3 regions of the Enterocloster citroniae genome follow, and region 2 is predicted to be linked to each of the others. Evidence: predicted binding sites of a transcription regulator. Region 2 holds the regulator's gene; each other region holds the start of a gene.

Region 1 (5,356 bases), on a different contig from region 2:
TTCCCGGTTTATACTTTTTTTCTAAAATTTATAATTTATTCATAATTTATTCATAGGACACCTTTCTTTCACCTGTTATAATTTTATGTGAACTACATAATGAAGGGGATGATACTATGAATTGGAAAGAAGCACTGAGAACCAATGTCACAAAAGCGGGCGAGCTGAGGGAATACATGGATCTGACAGATTCCCAGATCGAGCATCTTAACAGGATCCTCCATCAGTTCCCCATGACCGTCACTCGTTATTACCTGTCACTGATCGACTGGAATGATCCGGCCCGTGATCCGGTGTTTAGGATGTGTATCCCATCCATCAGTGAAACTGACTTGTCCGGGGATTTTGATACCAGCGGAGAAGCGGACAACACAGTAATATCGGGTTTACAGCATAAATACCCGCAGACAGCCCTGATCCTGTCCACCCACCGCTGTGCCATGTACTGCAGGCACTGCTTCCGCAAACGCCTGGTGGGTATCTCTGATGATGAGACGGCCGACAATGTGGCTGAGATGGCTGCCTATGTAAATGCCCACAGTGAGATCAGCAATATACTCATATCCGGCGGAGATGCATTTGTAAACAGCAATCAGGTCATAGCGCAGTATCTGGAGCATTTCACCCCGATCCCCCATCTGGACCTGATACGCTTTGGCACCCGCACCCCTGTTGTTCTTCCGGAAAGAATCTATGACGACCACGAACTTCTGGATATTCTCAAGACATACACGCAGAAAAAACAAATCTATGTGGTTACCCAGTTTAACCATCCAAAGGAATTGACCGATCATGCCAGGAAGGCTGTGAAAACCCTGCTGGATGCAGGCGTCATTGTCAAAAACCAGACCGTGCTGTTAAAGGGGATCAATGACAGCAGCCATGTACTGGGCGCACTGTTAAAGGATCTGACCAAATGCGGTGCGGTTCCCTATTACATTTTCCAGTGCCGCCCCGTATCAGGGGTAAAGAGCCAGTTCCAGGTCCCCCTGATGCAGGGTTACGAGATTGTGGAGGGCGCAAAGAATATGCAGAACGGACAGGGGAAATGCATCCGCTATGCCATGTCCCATGTTACCGGTAAGATTGAGATACTGGGACCTGTGTCCCAAAATGAAATGCTGTTTAAATACCATCAGGCCAAGTATGCAAAAGATTACGGCAGGATCTTCACAGGGGAGATGACCCCGGGACAGGCCTGGCTGGAGGAACCGGCAGGATAAGAAAGCCAAAACAGGGCGGCAGCGGCTGAAACAAAACCGCTGGCGCCCATTTTAATGTCCGGCTCCACAGGAAAACTCTTGTGGCAATAAGATTCATGTCATAGGAAGTACTTATCTATGTTCATAGCCATACACTTCAATCTGCGTCAGCGCAGGGAACGGGGACGGGTCATCCGCTTTGATCAGCTGACCAAAGGTAAGCCATGTAATTCCACTCTTTTTGATGGGGATCACATGGGGTTCCACGCTCTTTGCCAGCCGCACCGTCTCCGCGGAGCCGTCAGAAAAGGTAAAGGTGACCTGTTCCCACCAGTTGTCATGAGGGAAGTCCGCCCTGGTATAGAGTACGATCTTGTCAAAATCCACTGCGCGGCCAAATTCCAGGGTCATCTGCGCATCGTCCTGCTGATTGATCCCCCATGATTCATAGGGCCATTTTCCATGGGAACGGTTGGCCGTGACCCCATCTATGGCATTGCGCGCCGCAAACACGGCTTCCCCTCTTGTCTCCACATTGGCGCTGGCATGGGGGTAATATCCGCGGAATACATGCTGGTCCATCACATTCTCAGCCAGATTCTTATAGACCTCAATCTCATGCTCCATGGCATACCGTACGGTCAGGTAATGGCGCTCCCCTGTAAAAGCTTTGGGGTTATAGGATGTCTTCTTTTCCTCAAAAGGAACGATATATGCAAGTTCCGTCTGAACCGCAAAAATGTAAGACTCGTCCATGGTGTCATCCACGCGGACCACATAGAAGCGGTTCTTCTCCGGCAGACCAAACACGATCCGGTCCCCTTCCCGGTACTCCCCCTTCCAGGCCAGAACTGCCTGTGAGGGACCTTCCATGGATGCTTTTATCTCGTTATCCCTGTTTAAAACCGTTATCTTAAATTCCATATATGCCTCCAGATATTTGAATTGTTTGATAAAATTGTACCACAGGGCATAGGAAGTTACCATGTACATTTTTCATGAGAAACTATCATATTGGCCGTTTTATGGTTCCAGACCCCTAAAACGGCGATGCGGACGTATGCCGCTTTGGCAATACGTCCGCATGATCATGGTCACATCAGTGACAGGTACAGGTTCTTGATATCCTCTAAAGATGGATCCTTTGGATTTCCCGGACGGCAGGCGTCATCCATGGCGGACTGGGATAAGAAATCCACATCCTCAGGTTTTACGATCTCCTTTAGGTCAGCAGGGATCCCCACATCCTGGGACAGCTTCTTCACAGCGTCCACAGCAGCCTTGCGGTATTCCTCCTGGCTCATGTCCTCCACGCCTTCCACGCCCATGGCAACGGCAATGTCCTTAAACTTGGTTCCTGTGCAGGGAGCATTGTACTCCATAACCGTTGGAAGAATGATGGCATTTGCAACACCGTGGGGGGTATCATACAGGGCACCCAGGCCATGGGCCATGGAGTGGACGATCCCCAGTCCGCAGTTGGAAAAGCCCATCCCTGTGAGATACTGTCCCAGGGCCATGCCTTCCCTGCCCTCCGGCTTATTCTCCACCGCGTCCCTCAGGCTGCGGGCAATAACTTCGATGGCTTTTAAGTTAAACATATCGGTCATCTCCCATGCGCCCTTTGTGGTATATCCCTCAATTGCGTGGGTCAGGGCATCCATGCCGGTTGCCGCTGTCAGTCCCTTCGGCATGGAGGCCATCATTTCCGGGTCAACCACTGCCACTACGGGAATATCATGGGTATCCACACATACGAATTTGCGCTTTTTCTCAACATCCGTGATCACATAGTTGATGGTAACCTCTGCCGCCGTGCCTGCTGTTGTGGGAACCGCAATGATCGGAACGCAGGGATTCTTGGTGGGGGCAACACCTTCCAGGCTTCTCACATCCTCAAACTCAGGGTTGGTGATGATGATGCCAATGGCCTTGGAAGTGTCCATGGAGGAACCGCCGCCAATGGCAATGATATAATCAGCGCCGGATGCCCTGAATGCGGCAACGCCGGTCTGGACATTCTCAATGGTGGGATTCGGCTTGATGTTGGAGTAGATCTCGTATGCAAGTCCGGCATCCTCCAATACCTTGGTCACCTTGGTTGTCACATTGAACTTGATCAGATCAGGGTCTGAGCAGACAAATGCCTTCTTAAATCCCCTTGCCTTTGCCTCATTTGCAATCTCCCGGATCGCCCCTGCGCCATGATAGGATGTTTCGTTTAATACGATTCTGTTTGCCATGATTTACCTCTCCTTTTCTTTTATCACATGCGTCCGGAAAAACTCCGGCGCTTTGGCTTGTTCTATTTGTTAATATTATAACAACGGGATGTTAAAAATAAAAGTGACAAACATCTCTGTCTGTCACTTTTTCTCAATCTTTGTGCAAGTTAACTATTCTCATTGTCTACTATTACCTATAGCAGCTTCAGGCGTTCAAATACCTCGGCCAGCTTTGGCGGCATGGCTTCCACCAGCTTGCCGGACATGTCCCGGGGCGAATCCTTCATGCCTCCCAGAACCCACTTGACTGTCATATACACGGAGCCCTGGCAGTACATCTCCAAAAGGAACTGCAGTTCCTGATTCAGGGCCTTGCTGTCCTTTCTGGCAAGCAGGTCTGTGTAAAACTTGAGGATCAGCTCAAAATCATGCTCCTTCAGGGAATTTTTGTCATCTGAGCGGAAGGCTTCTGTAAAAAACACCTTTTCATTGAGGATAAATTCAAATTTGCGGGTCAGGCTTTCCCCCACCGTATGCCCCATGCCGATCTGCTCAAAGGACTGGAGCACCAGCTTGTCAAAATACCAGTTGATCAGGTCATATTTATCCAGGAAACTGCGGTAAAAGGTCTGGCGGGTAACGCCGCATCCCTCCACGATATTCTTCACCGTAATCTTATCCACAGGCTGGGTCTTCATGCATTCCTTCACGGAAGCCGCCAGCTTGTATTTGGTTTTCTCCTGCCTGCTTATCTCAGCCACGGTATCCATCCCTCCCCAGTACAGCCGTCCACGGCAATATACCTCAAACTCCTGTGTCAGATACCATTATACTAAAAATTCCCCCGGCCTGCTACCTGTTTTTGAAAATGCTGACCATAGCCTTCCACATCTGGACCAGCACATTCCACATCCTGCGAAGCGGGCTTTCCTTAATCTTTGCCACCTCTGCATCCGCTGTCTTGGCATCATCCTCATCCACACTGATCTCATCGGTGCGGAGCACGATCTGCAATGTCTTTGGAGCCCTGTTCTTATCAGAGGTAAATGAAACCTTTTCAGAGGACGGGTCCATGAACAGGAAACGGTTGTCTGTGTCAAACTTATCCAGCTCATTGTCAATGGTGTCCTTCATGGTGCGGCCCGCCCGGCGCATGGCCGTGGTGCTGTCCAGTATGCTCAGGCTTCTGTCCAGAAGTTCCATGCTGCCTCTTAAGCTGTCCCGTGCAGCAGCGTCAAAATCATCACTGCTGTCCTTTAAGGTATTCTGTACAATGGTCATGGTGCTGACGCCGTTATTCAGGGCATCTGTGGTGCGGCGGACAAGCTCCTGGGAATCATCCAGGGCAGCCTGGAGATCCGGATAATAGGTGTCCAGTGAATCGTGGAGTGCGGTCAGGTCCTCAATGAGATAGTCCAGGTTATCCACGATCTCCGCACTGTATTTTGCCGAGTCCGAAGTGTCATCCATCAGGTTGGACATCAGAAGGGAAAGCTCGCTGCTCTTTTTGGATATATCCGTCAGCATGGACTGTCTGCCGGACAAAAGCTCCATCAGGGTCCCCATGTCCACCGGAACCTCGGGAGTACCCACCAGCGGTACATTGTGCTTTTCAATGACCGCCATTATTGTTGAACCCGGCGTAAGGGACAGTGTTTCTCCTGCGCCGGATGCGGCGTCTGTGTCTGAAGCGGCGCCGGTTCCTGATGTGGAGTCTGCGCCCGATGCAGCGCCCGATCCTGATGTGGAGCCTGCCCCGGATGCGGCGCCCGATCCTGATGCGGCGCCTGTTCCGGCTGCAGTGCCCGATCCGGTCCCTCCTGCTGATGCGTCCGTTTTCGTACCTGCTCCCCCGGAACCATTGGCGGCATTATCCTGGGAACCGGCGGAGCCGCTGCCCTGATCATTCTGGTCGGGAGTGCCGGAGGC
Region 2 (5,356 bases):
GCTTTTGCCATGGCGCTGTTGCCGCTGGAATTCACATAGAGGGTGCCGTCCTTTCCCGCCACCACGGTGGCCGCATCCTTGAGCACACAGGTGATCCCGTAACGTCCCGCGTATTCCAGGGCGGCTCCTGTGAGGTTTTCTTTGACGGCATCTATACTCTCACCGATGAGGCGGGCCATCTCTCCCAAGTGGGGGGTGATGATGATATTTTCCGTAAAATAAGTGGTGAGATATGGATGTCCTGCAATGGCATTAAGGCCGTCCGCGTCAATAATGACCGGCACAAAGGCACTGGTCAGTATATCTTCCACCAGATACTCCACATAAGGTTCGCTTCCCAGCCCGGGCCCCAGCACCACCACATCAGCCCAGTTCATCTGTTCCTCTATCATCTTCTTAAACTCTTCCCTTCCCTGGATCAGCTGGTCCGAGGTGTAGGTGGCAATGATGGCTTCCGGCAGCCGTTCCTGAAGGATCTGGCGGTTTTCCTCCACTGTGAGCAGTTTCACAAGCCCCGCACCGGTGCGGTAAGCTGCCAGGGCGCTTAAATACGCTGCACCGCACATGTTTTTGGACCCTGCTGCGATCAGGACCTTCCCAAACGTCCCCTTGTTGGAATAGGCCGGGCGGTCCGGAATCAGACACAGGTCGCTGCTTTCATAAGTAAGCCCATACCCGTACCCCTCCTCCTGATCCCTCACGGCATCCAGGGCGCTTTCCGGAAAACCGATGTCGCAGACCCTGACGGTTCCCGCATAGGCACGGCCCGGATAGAGGGCGGTTCCCATCTTCTCCCATCCAAAGGTCACTGTCACATCCGCCTTCAGTGCCATCCCCATGACCTGGCCTGTGTCTCCATGGATCCCGGAGGGAATATCCACCGCCACTGTATGGGCGGCATGCCGGGCCTCCAGCATTTCCATACACTGCCTGTATTCCCCCTCAATGGGGCGGCTCAGTCCAACGCCGAATACCGCATCGATCAAAACAACGCAGTCCTCTCCCGCCGCTTCCTGCCACGGCCTCATCTGCATTCCCAGGTTCCGGGCAATGGCGGACTGGGCCAGAAATTCCGCAGTCCCACGGTCCGGATCCCCCACCACAAACAGGCTGGTTTTATATCCCTTCAGGTGCAGCATCCTGGCAGCCGCCACACCGTCCGCCCCATTGTTGCCCGTGCCGCACACGGCCCAGATCACATCCGCTTTCCCGGCAGTCTCCTCAACCGCCCGGGCCACCCACATGGCCGCCCGTTCCATCAGCACCATGGAGGGCACTCCAATGGTGTTGATCGTATAGGCGTCAATCGCCTTCATCTGTTTTGCCGTTACCAAAGTTCTCATCCCCGCTTACCTCCTCGCTATGAGCACTTAGAGACCGTATTGGGGTCTCCCGGAAATCAAAAACCGGCAAGCAAAAAGGTACTCTCCTTTGCTTGCCGGCTGTTTCTTACTTTGACGTTTTCCCTTCGATTTCCGCCTGATCGTTCATACTGCAAACCCTGTATGACAAACGCATCAGACTTTCGGACAGGTGTACATTCTCCACCACCACATCGTCCGGAACCACCAGATCAGTATGGGCAAAGTTCCAGATAGCTTTAATGCCGGCCTTTACCAGACGGTCTGCGATCTCAGACGCCTTTGTCTTTGGAATGGTCAGGGCTGCGATCTGAATTTCGTTCTCCTTGATAAAAAACTCCAGATCATCCACAGACCGGATCTCAATTCCGCGGATCACAAGACCAATGAGCTTTGGATTGATATCAAACATACCCTTGATAACAAATCCACGTCTCTCAAAATTCGTATAGTTGGCAATAGCCTGGCCCAGGTTTCCGGCACCGATAATAATCAGGTTGTGCTGCTGGTCAATTCCCAGAATCTTTGCTATCTCAGCATACAGGTACTTTACATTATATCCGTATCCCTGCTGTCCGAATCCTCCGAAATTATTAAGATCCTGGCGGATCTGTGATGCCGTCACCTTCATCCTGGCACTCAGCTCATTGGAAGATATGCGCTCCACACCCTCTTCAATCAGCTCTCCCAAATAGCGGTAATAGCGGGGCAATCTTGAAATTACCGCCTTCGATATCTCTTTGCGTTCCATCGTGTTCCACCTTCCCCTTACGCGTTTCTCTGATACATCAAAATGATCCAGATAACAGTATCTAAATCATACCTAATGGTTCTATTATAAACAAGCGTCAAAAAAATGTCAAACACGTTTAAGTATGTTCTTGAAAAAAATATCCTCTTATATTATACTGATGAGTGCAAAATAAAGAATTTTTGACAATAAAAAGCCTAAAAACCTCACAACATACAGCGAAACATTTTCGCATACAGGCGCCCCCAACCCAGGCGCTGAGTGTCTGGCACAAAGGAGTTACCCATGATTTTATCATGCAGCAATATAACCAAATCATTTGGAGAAAAACATATTTTAAAGCAGGTATCCTTCCACCTGGAGGAACATGAAAAGGCCGCCATTGTGGGCATCAACGGCGCGGGCAAATCCACCCTGCTTAAGATCATCATCGGAGAACTGTCCGCAGACCAGGGCGTGGCAGCCCTTGGCAAAGGCACCTCCATCGGCTATCTGGCGCAGCATCAGGATCTGGACAGCGAAAGCACCATCTATGACGCACTCTTAGAGGTAAAGCGCCCCATCATCCAGATGGAGGAACGGATCCGCAGCCTGGAGCTGGAGATGAAATCCGCCACCGGCGATGTACTGGAGTCCATGCTGTCCGAATACAGCCGCCTGAACCACTCCTTTGAGCTGGCCAACGGCTATGCTTACAGGAGTGAGATTACCGGTGTATTAAAGGGCCTTGGATTTGAGGAGGAGGAATTCACCAAACACATCAACACCCTTTCCGGAGGGCAGAAAACCCGCGTTTCCCTGGGCAAGCTGCTTCTCACCAAGCCGGATATCCTGCTTTTGGATGAGCCTACCAACCACCTGGATATGGAATCCATCGCCTGGCTGGAGACATACCTTAAAAGCTACAGCGGCAGCGTCATTATCGTGGCCCATGACCGGTATTTCCTGGACCGGGTCGTCACAAAGATCGTGGAGCTGGACAATGGAACAGCGACCGTATTCTCAGGCAACTACTCTGCCTACAGCGATAAAAAAGCCATGCTTCGGGATGCCAGAATCCGGGCATACTTAAATCAGCAGCAGGAGATCAAACACCAGGAAGAGGTGATCACAAAGCTCAAATCCTTTAACCGGGAGAAATCCATCCGCCGGGCTGAAAGCCGGGAAAAAATGCTGGAAAAGATAGAGAGGTTGGAAAAGCCGGTGGATATTGATGATTCCATGGATATCCGCCTGGAACCGGATGTGGTCAGCGGCAATGATGTTCTGTCCGTCACTGACCTGAGCAAATCCTTTGGCAGCCAGACCTTATTTTCCAATGTGGATTTTGAGATAAAACGCGGGGAGCGGGTTGCCATTATCGGCAATAACGGTACGGGCAAGACCACCCTTTTAAAGATTATCAACGGCCTCCTGGACGCTGACAGCGGTGAGATCCGCCTGGGCTCCAAAGTCCATGTGGGTTACTATGACCAGGAACACCAGGTCCTTCACATGGAAAAGACGCTGTTTGAGGAAATACAGGACACCTATCCCAACATGAACAATACACAGATCCGCAACACCCTGGCCTCCTTCCTCTTTACCGGAGATGATGTGTTTAAGCTGATCAAAGACTTAAGCGGCGGCGAACGGGGGCGCGTATCCCTTGCAAAGCTGATGCTCTCCGATGCCAATTTCCTTTTACTGGATGAGCCTACCAACCATCTGGACATCACCTCCAAGGAGATACTGGAGAGCGCCCTGTGCCGGTATACAGGAACCGTGCTCTATGTGTCCCATGACAGGTATTTTATCAACCGGACGGCCACCAGAATCCTGGATCTGACCAGCCGGTCCCTGATCAATTACATTGGAAATTACGATTATTACCTGGAGAAAAAAGAGGATGTGGAAGCTGCATTTGCTGCAAGGAACCCATCCCCTGCCTCACCTTCAAAGGAAGGTCCGGAAGCGGCACCTTTTGCCGGCTCCCCTGCCAGCGATGTGAAAATGGACTGGAAAGCCCAGAAGGAGGAACAGGCCAGGATCCGCAAACGCCAGAATGAGCTTAAGAAAACAGAGGATTCCATCCATGCCCTGGAAACCAGGGACAGCGAGATTGACGGTCTTCTGGCCCAGGAGGAGGTTTATACCGATGTGGCCAGGCTGATGGAGCTGAACAGGGAAAAGGAGGAGATCGCATCCCGGCTGGAGGAATTGTACCAGCGCTGGGAAGAACTGGCAGAGGATTAAAAACACGGACGGCTCACCGCCAAAAGAGGCGGGAGCCTTGATCGGAAGGAAAGGCGAAGGGAGTCATATTATGAAATTAAAACGGATGTTTGCTTTGGCCGGAGTGGTGCTTTTAGGGGGACTGTTTGTGCTTGCCATTGTCCTGGCAGTGACAGGCGCCCCCAAAAACCACCTGATGGCAGTAATTTTTTCCATGGTGTTCATACCCATCATCATGTTTTCCATGGGACTGATGACACGGGTCTTAAAACCCTCCGATCCTCCGGAACCATTGGATGGACCAGACGGGGAGCCAAAGCAGGAGGAAGACCTTACAATTGAGTAGGAGGCGGTGATTGACCGCCGTCCTCTCACACCACCGTGCGTCAGACTGTCTAACGATAAGGTTTTCAGTCTAGATGTACGATGCTTTTCCTTTTGTTTTTTTGTATTCCGCATATAAAGCACTATAATTAAGTACAGTGTATAAATCCCTGCGCTGGCTTCGGCTCCTTTGGGGCTTCCAGAAAACAGCCAGTTCTTACGCCCTATCGTAAAGGGACGGATGCAGTTTTCAGCAAGATTGTTTGAGACAGCGCAGTTCCCGTCCAGCAGATAATTCATCAATCCGTTTCTCTGGTTGAAGGCATAGCTAAATGCCTCTCCAAGTTTGGATTTTGGAAGGATTCCGGCAAATGCCTCTTCCGCCCACGACCAAAAGGCCTCTAATACAGGCATTTCCTGTATCAGACGCTGTTCCTTCCTGCTCTGGGGAGACAGGACTTCCAGTTTTTTCTCAATCTCAAACACCTTATTGATGTAGCTGATGGCCTGTGCCGGAATCGTTGTTTCCCGGCTTTCCGTATCGTTCGCAAGAGCATCCACAAAGTATCTGCGAAGGTGTGTCCAACAATAACATCTGGTAATCCCGGATACTTTTTCATAGCCTTTATAAGCATCTGTGGTGTTCTTCCTTCCGGCTTCACCCAGCACCTGTACCGGCGTCTCGTCAATGTGCAGGTATCCCTGT
Region 3 (5,356 bases), on a different contig from region 2:
AGTTCATAGAGCACCTTTCTGGCCTCCAGCACTTTAGGCGAATGGGTCCTGATAACCATCCCCTCCCGCACCTTTGCCATACAGGATGCCTGCAGGTTCCTCATGCCTTCCACTTCCACCACGCAGATACGGCAGGAACCGTACTGGTGAACGTTCTTCATATGGCAGAGACTGGGAACCTTGATACCCACGGACTCTGCTGCTTCCATAATGGTAGAGCCCTCCGCTGCCTCCACCGGTTTTCCGTTGATTGTTATATGTATCATACGATTATCTCCTCCTTGTTACGATCAGTTGGCATCCCGTCTATCTGCGGTCACAGTGCAGACATCTCAGCGCCTCGCCCATGGCATCCAGTTTATGGAACCCGCAGTTTACTTCCATGAAGTTGTCTTTTCTCTCCTCCGGAGACAGGCATCTGGTCTGGAACCGGTTATGAGGTTCATTTACTTCTATATCGATCTCGGGAATGGTAAACCGCTCACCCTGATTCAGTTCGCCCTGTCCGCCCAGGTACTGGTCGATCTTCACAGCCGCCTTTTTACCGTCCGCAATGGCTTGGATCACCACATTGGCTCCCCAGGGGCTCACATCGCCTCCTGCAAATACGCCTTTCTCGCCGGTCGCTCCGGTGAAACGGTCAATGGCCAGCTTTCCGTTCTTCTTCACTTCCACATTGGTGGTCCTGTATGCCTGATGGTCCACATCCTGGTTAATGGCCGTCACCACGCCATCGCACTCCAGGAAGAAATCAGAATCCGGGATATGCGCCGTGCGTCTGCGTCCGTCACTGCCGTAATCCGTCTCCTTTCTGCGTACCAGGTGAATACCGGTCACCTTTTTGTCCGCTCCCAGGAATTCCACAGGAGATGCCATGGTGATGATCTTCACACCCTCTTCCCTGGCCTCCACGATCTCCTCCCCGCCTGCGGGCATTTCCTTCTCAGATCTGCGGTAGATAACGGTTACCTCTGATGCACCCAGACGGACCGCGGTCCTGGCCACATCCATGGCCGTGCTTCCGCCGCCGATCACCACCAGCTTATTAGGAACGCTCATATCCTGTTTCAGTCCGATCCGCTTAAGGAATCCAAGGCCGCTTTCCACGCCCTTTAAGTCCTCTCCCGGCACATCCAGCAGCCTGGAAACCTGGGTTCCTGCCGCGATATAGATTGCATCGGACTGCTTTTTCATATCTTCAAAGGAGATATCCGTACCAACCTTTGTGTTCAGGTGGATTTTCACACCGCTCATCTCAATGGCGCGGATCTCTTTCTGGAGCACTGCCTTGGGAAGTCGGTATTCAGGGATTCCCCAGTAGAGCACGCCTCCTGCCACGGATTCCGCCTCATATACATGGACCTCATGCCCCATATTAGCCAGAAAATATGCACAGGAGAGACCGGAAGGGCCTGCTCCGATAATGGATATGCGTAATCCGGTGGCGGGCCTTGGCTCAATCATAGGAATGGCATACTCATCCCGCAGGGCATAATCCCCGATAAACCGTTTCACGGAACAGATGGACAGCGCCTCATCTACCTGGGAACGGCGGCAGTGGTCCTCACATGGATGGGTACATACACGTCCGCACACTGCGGGGAAGGGGTTATCCTGGCGGATCAGGCGGTAAGCATCCTCGATCCTTCCGGCTGCCAGCATGGACATATAGCCGGGTATAAATACATTGGCAGGGCAGGCGTTGCGGCAGGGCGATGACTGAAGCTCCGCGCATACACCAGCGGTACAGTGTTTTTCGTAAATATGGGACTCATATTCACTTCGGAAATATTTAAGGGTGGAGAGCACCGGGTTGGGGGCTGTCTGGCCCAGGCCGCACATGGCCGTCTGCTTGATGGTTTCTGCCAGTTCCTCCAAAAGCTCCAGGTCTCCCGGTTCTCCCTTGCCCTCTGTAATGCGCTCCAGGATCTCCAGCATCCGCCTGGTGCCATTACGGCAGGGGAGGCATTTTCCGCAGGACTCGTCACAGATAAAGTCCATAAAATACCTGGCCGTATCCACCATACAGGTGTCCTCATTCATGACGATCAGTCCGCCGGAACCCATGATGGCCCCTAATTTGGACAGGGATTCATAGTCCACTGAGGTATTCAGGTGTTCTTTGGTCAGGCATCCTCCGGAAGGCCCGCCGGACTGGATGGCCTTAAACTTCTTGCCGCCAATGATCCCGCCGCCGATCTTATAAATAATGTCACCCAGCACGGTTCCCATGGGAACCTCGATAATACCCGCATTGACAATATCTCCTGCCAGGGCAAACACCTTTGTACCAGCGCTTTTCTCAGTGCCGATCCCATGGTACCACCCGGAACCGTTGAGGATAATGGGGGCCACATTGGCCAGCGTCTCCACGTTATTGATGATGGTGGGACTTTCAAACAGACCCTTTTCAAAGGGGAAGGGCGGTTTCTGCCTGGGCTCGCCTCTCCTGCCCTCGATGGATGCCAGGAGAGAAGTCTCCTCGCCGCAGACAAACGCTCCTGCACCGATACGGATCTCCAGGTCAAAGGAGAAATCGCTGCCAAATATATGCTCACCCAGAATTCCGGCTTTCCTGGCCTGGTCAATGGCATTGCCAAGGCGTTCCACCGCGATCGGGTACTCGGCACGGACATATACATATCCTTTGGAGGCCCCGATGGCGTATCCGCCCAGCATCATGCCTTCAATAATGCTGTGGGGATCTCCTTCCAGAATACTTCTGTCCATAAATGCTCCGGGATCGCCCTCGTCCGCATTACAGACCATGAATTTCCGGCCGTCCTCAGAAACAGCCTTAAGCCCTGCTTCCCACTTTACACCGGTTGGGAAACCAGCTCCTCCTCTGCCCCGAAGCCCCGAGGCCTTCATCTCATCCACCACTTCCTGGGGTGTCATGCCGGACAGCGCCTTGGCCATTGCAGCATATCCATCTCTGGATATGTATGCTTCCAGGGAAGCATATTCCATATGACCGCAGTTTCTCAGGGCGATGCGCACCTGGCCCTGGAAAAACTCTATATCCTCCATCTTTGGAACGTAGTTCCCCGATTCCTCGTCAAAATATGTAAATTCCTCACAGATCTCATCCTTCAGAAGATGCCTAGCAACCACCTGCTCTGCTTTTTCCGGATTCATCTTTGTATAGAAAATGCCTTCCGGTTCCACCAGGATCACAGGTCCCATGGCGCAAGTGCCCATACATCCGGTCACTGTCACCTTCACTTCATGGGACAGGTTATATGCATCCACCGCCTTGATCAGTGCATCCCTTACTTCCCCGCAGTTGGAGGAAATGCAGCCCGCGCCTCCGCATACCAGCACCTGGCGTTTGTAAGACAGCTGCTGCCTGAGATATTCTTCTTTTATTCTTAACAGATCTTCCTGCTTTCTCACTTCCATCACTGCTCTCCCTCCTCTTCATAGTAACGTTCCAGGATCTGCTCCAGTTTGTCGGGGTTTACCTGCTTGTAAACCTGGTCGTCAATGGACATGGCCGGTGCCAGACCACAGGCTCCGATACAGCGCGCCACCTCAAAGGTGAACTTCCTGTCGGCCGTTGTCTCTCCGATCTCCACATCCAGCAGATCCTTTATCCGTTCCACGATTTTTTTGCCGCCCCGCACGTAACAGGCGGTTCCCAGACAGACACGTATGGTGTGCTCTCCTCTGGGCTGTGTGGAGAAGAAAGAGTAGAATGTCACTACTCCCGATACCTCTGCCAGCGGAACGTCCAGCGCGTCCGCAATCACCTTCTGTACTTCCAAAGGCAGATACCCATAAATTCCCTGCGCCATATGAAGGACCTGGATCAGGCTTCCTTCCTTGCCCTTGTACTCTGCCGCCAATTCACCAATCCGTTTTAACAGCGCTTCCTCACTGTGGTCACAGCAGCATGTATGCGTGTTTTCACCCATAACTTTACCTCCTCACTTTTCCACGATCCATTTGACCGTGGACCTTCCTTAGCCCGCTTTTGTTTTCCATTTGTTTAAGCGTTGCGTTGCTGGCCTGGCAAACGGCTGCAGTCCGTTTGACGGCTCCCTCATCGCAGGTTCTCCCGATCATTGGGAGAGTGTATTGTGAAAAATTATACAAAGTTAAGGCGGGAGCAACCTTATGGGTTGCTCCCGCCAAAATGTCCCTGTATAATCATTTCTGACTTTTTAAAAATCTCTCGCTTGCGGTGTAGCAAACGAACATTGCCAATTACAACTCTCATATCGCACCTCAATCCAATGAACTAATATGTAAACAATTCAATCTCCCTTAAAAACTGGTGTCCGCGCCCGTCATGCCCCGTGGCATCTTATGCCGGAAAGTTCCGCCGGAACGCCCTGCACATCCGGGAGACGTATGAACGTTGGTATGTCCTATCATCCTGTCCTTTGTATTGTGCCTAAAAATTTTTGGTATATCAAAATAATTTTGTATATATTTTATGGTAACATATAAAATTGTACTTGTCAATATACAATCTTTTTTATAACAATCTTTTTCACCGTTCCAATTCTCCATTTTTACCCGATTTTTTTCAGTCTATTCTAAATTTTTCCTGTCGATTTCTGTCGAATTTCTGAATAATATTTGCACCATTTCCAACATATGGTACAATAGCTTTAACAAAATCTTTATACTTTTTTATCAGAAAGGAGTCCTTATGTTTGATTTAGATTTTATCATCACTGCTTTGGGCTTTATTGTCCCCATCATTCTTGTTATCCTCATTATTACCCAGGGGTACGTAAAAGCTCCGCCGGACCACGCCTATATCATATCCGGCCTTCGCAAACAGCCCCGCGTGCTCATCGGCCGGGCAGGTATCAAGATACCTTTTTTTGAGCAGATGGATAAACTGTATCTGGGGCAGATCACCGTGGATATCAAAACGGATGAGTATATCCCTACCAACGACTTCATCAATGTTATGGTGGATGCGGTTGCCAAAGTAAGGGTTGCGGATGATGGTGAACGTATGAAGCTGGCCATGAGGAACTTCCTCAACAAGGAGCCTGCCAAGATCGCATCGGACCTTCAGGACTCCCTTCAGGGCAATATGCGTGAGATCATCGGCACACTTACCCTGCGGGCCATTAACACGGACCGTGATTCCTTCTCAGACCAGGTAATGATCAAGGCCTCCAAGGACATGGAAAAGCTGGGAATTGATATCCTCTCCTGTAACATCCAGAATGTAACGGATGAGCACGGACTGATCCAGGACCTTGGTATGGACAACACTTCCAAGATCCGTAAGGACGCATCCATTGCAAAAGCCGAAGCGGAACGGGATATTGCCATTGCCCAGGCTGCGGCCGACAATGCAGCCAATGATGCCAGGGTGATCGCCGAGACG

Evidence for each region. Region 2 encodes Rex, which represses fermentation and respiration genes when NADH is low (regulators of the CRP and FNR family bind a similar motif). Its sites were predicted from a motif close to ATTGTTAANTANTTAACAAT; they were not measured.
Region 1: a site for Rex is predicted at 3,511-3,530, ahead of fucO (lactaldehyde reductase). Genes of this name have one in related genera too.
Region 3: a site for Rex is predicted at 4,080-4,099, ahead of ABID13_RS17220 (NADH-quinone oxidoreductase subunit NuoE family protein). Genes of this name have one in related genera too.

Annotation. Positions count from the first base shown of each region.
Region 1 covers NZ_JBEPLZ010000002.1:184,259-189,614, reverse strand. Annotated here, with positions in the region: gene ABID13_RS02855 (KamA family radical SAM protein) at 117-1,223, shown strand; gene ABID13_RS02850 (hypothetical protein) at 1,335-2,126, opposite strand; gene fucO (lactaldehyde reductase) at 2,297-3,445, opposite strand; gene ABID13_RS02840 (TetR/AcrR family transcriptional regulator C-terminal domain-containing protein) at 3,622-4,197, opposite strand; gene ABID13_RS02835 (hypothetical protein) at 4,280-5,356, opposite strand, start outside.
Region 2 covers NZ_JBEPLZ010000049.1:4,843-10,198, reverse strand. Annotated here, with positions in the region: gene ABID13_RS27975 (NAD(P)H-hydrate dehydratase) at 1-1,343, opposite strand, end outside; gene ABID13_RS27970 (redox-sensing transcriptional repressor Rex) at 1,450-2,112, opposite strand; gene ABID13_RS27965 (ABC-F family ATP-binding cassette domain-containing protein) at 2,398-4,347, shown strand; gene ABID13_RS27960 (hypothetical protein) at 4,418-4,672, shown strand; partial or broken gene ABID13_RS27955 (IS66 family transposase) at 4,807-5,356, opposite strand, start outside.
Region 3 covers NZ_JBEPLZ010000013.1:107,022-112,377, forward strand. Annotated here, with positions in the region: gene ABID13_RS17210 (NADH-dependent [FeFe] hydrogenase, group A6) at 1-266, opposite strand, end outside; gene ABID13_RS17215 (NADH-ubiquinone oxidoreductase-F iron-sulfur binding region domain-containing protein) at 307-3,402, opposite strand; gene ABID13_RS17220 (NADH-quinone oxidoreductase subunit NuoE family protein) at 3,402-3,917, opposite strand; gene ABID13_RS17225 (SPFH domain-containing protein) at 4,661-5,356, shown strand, end outside.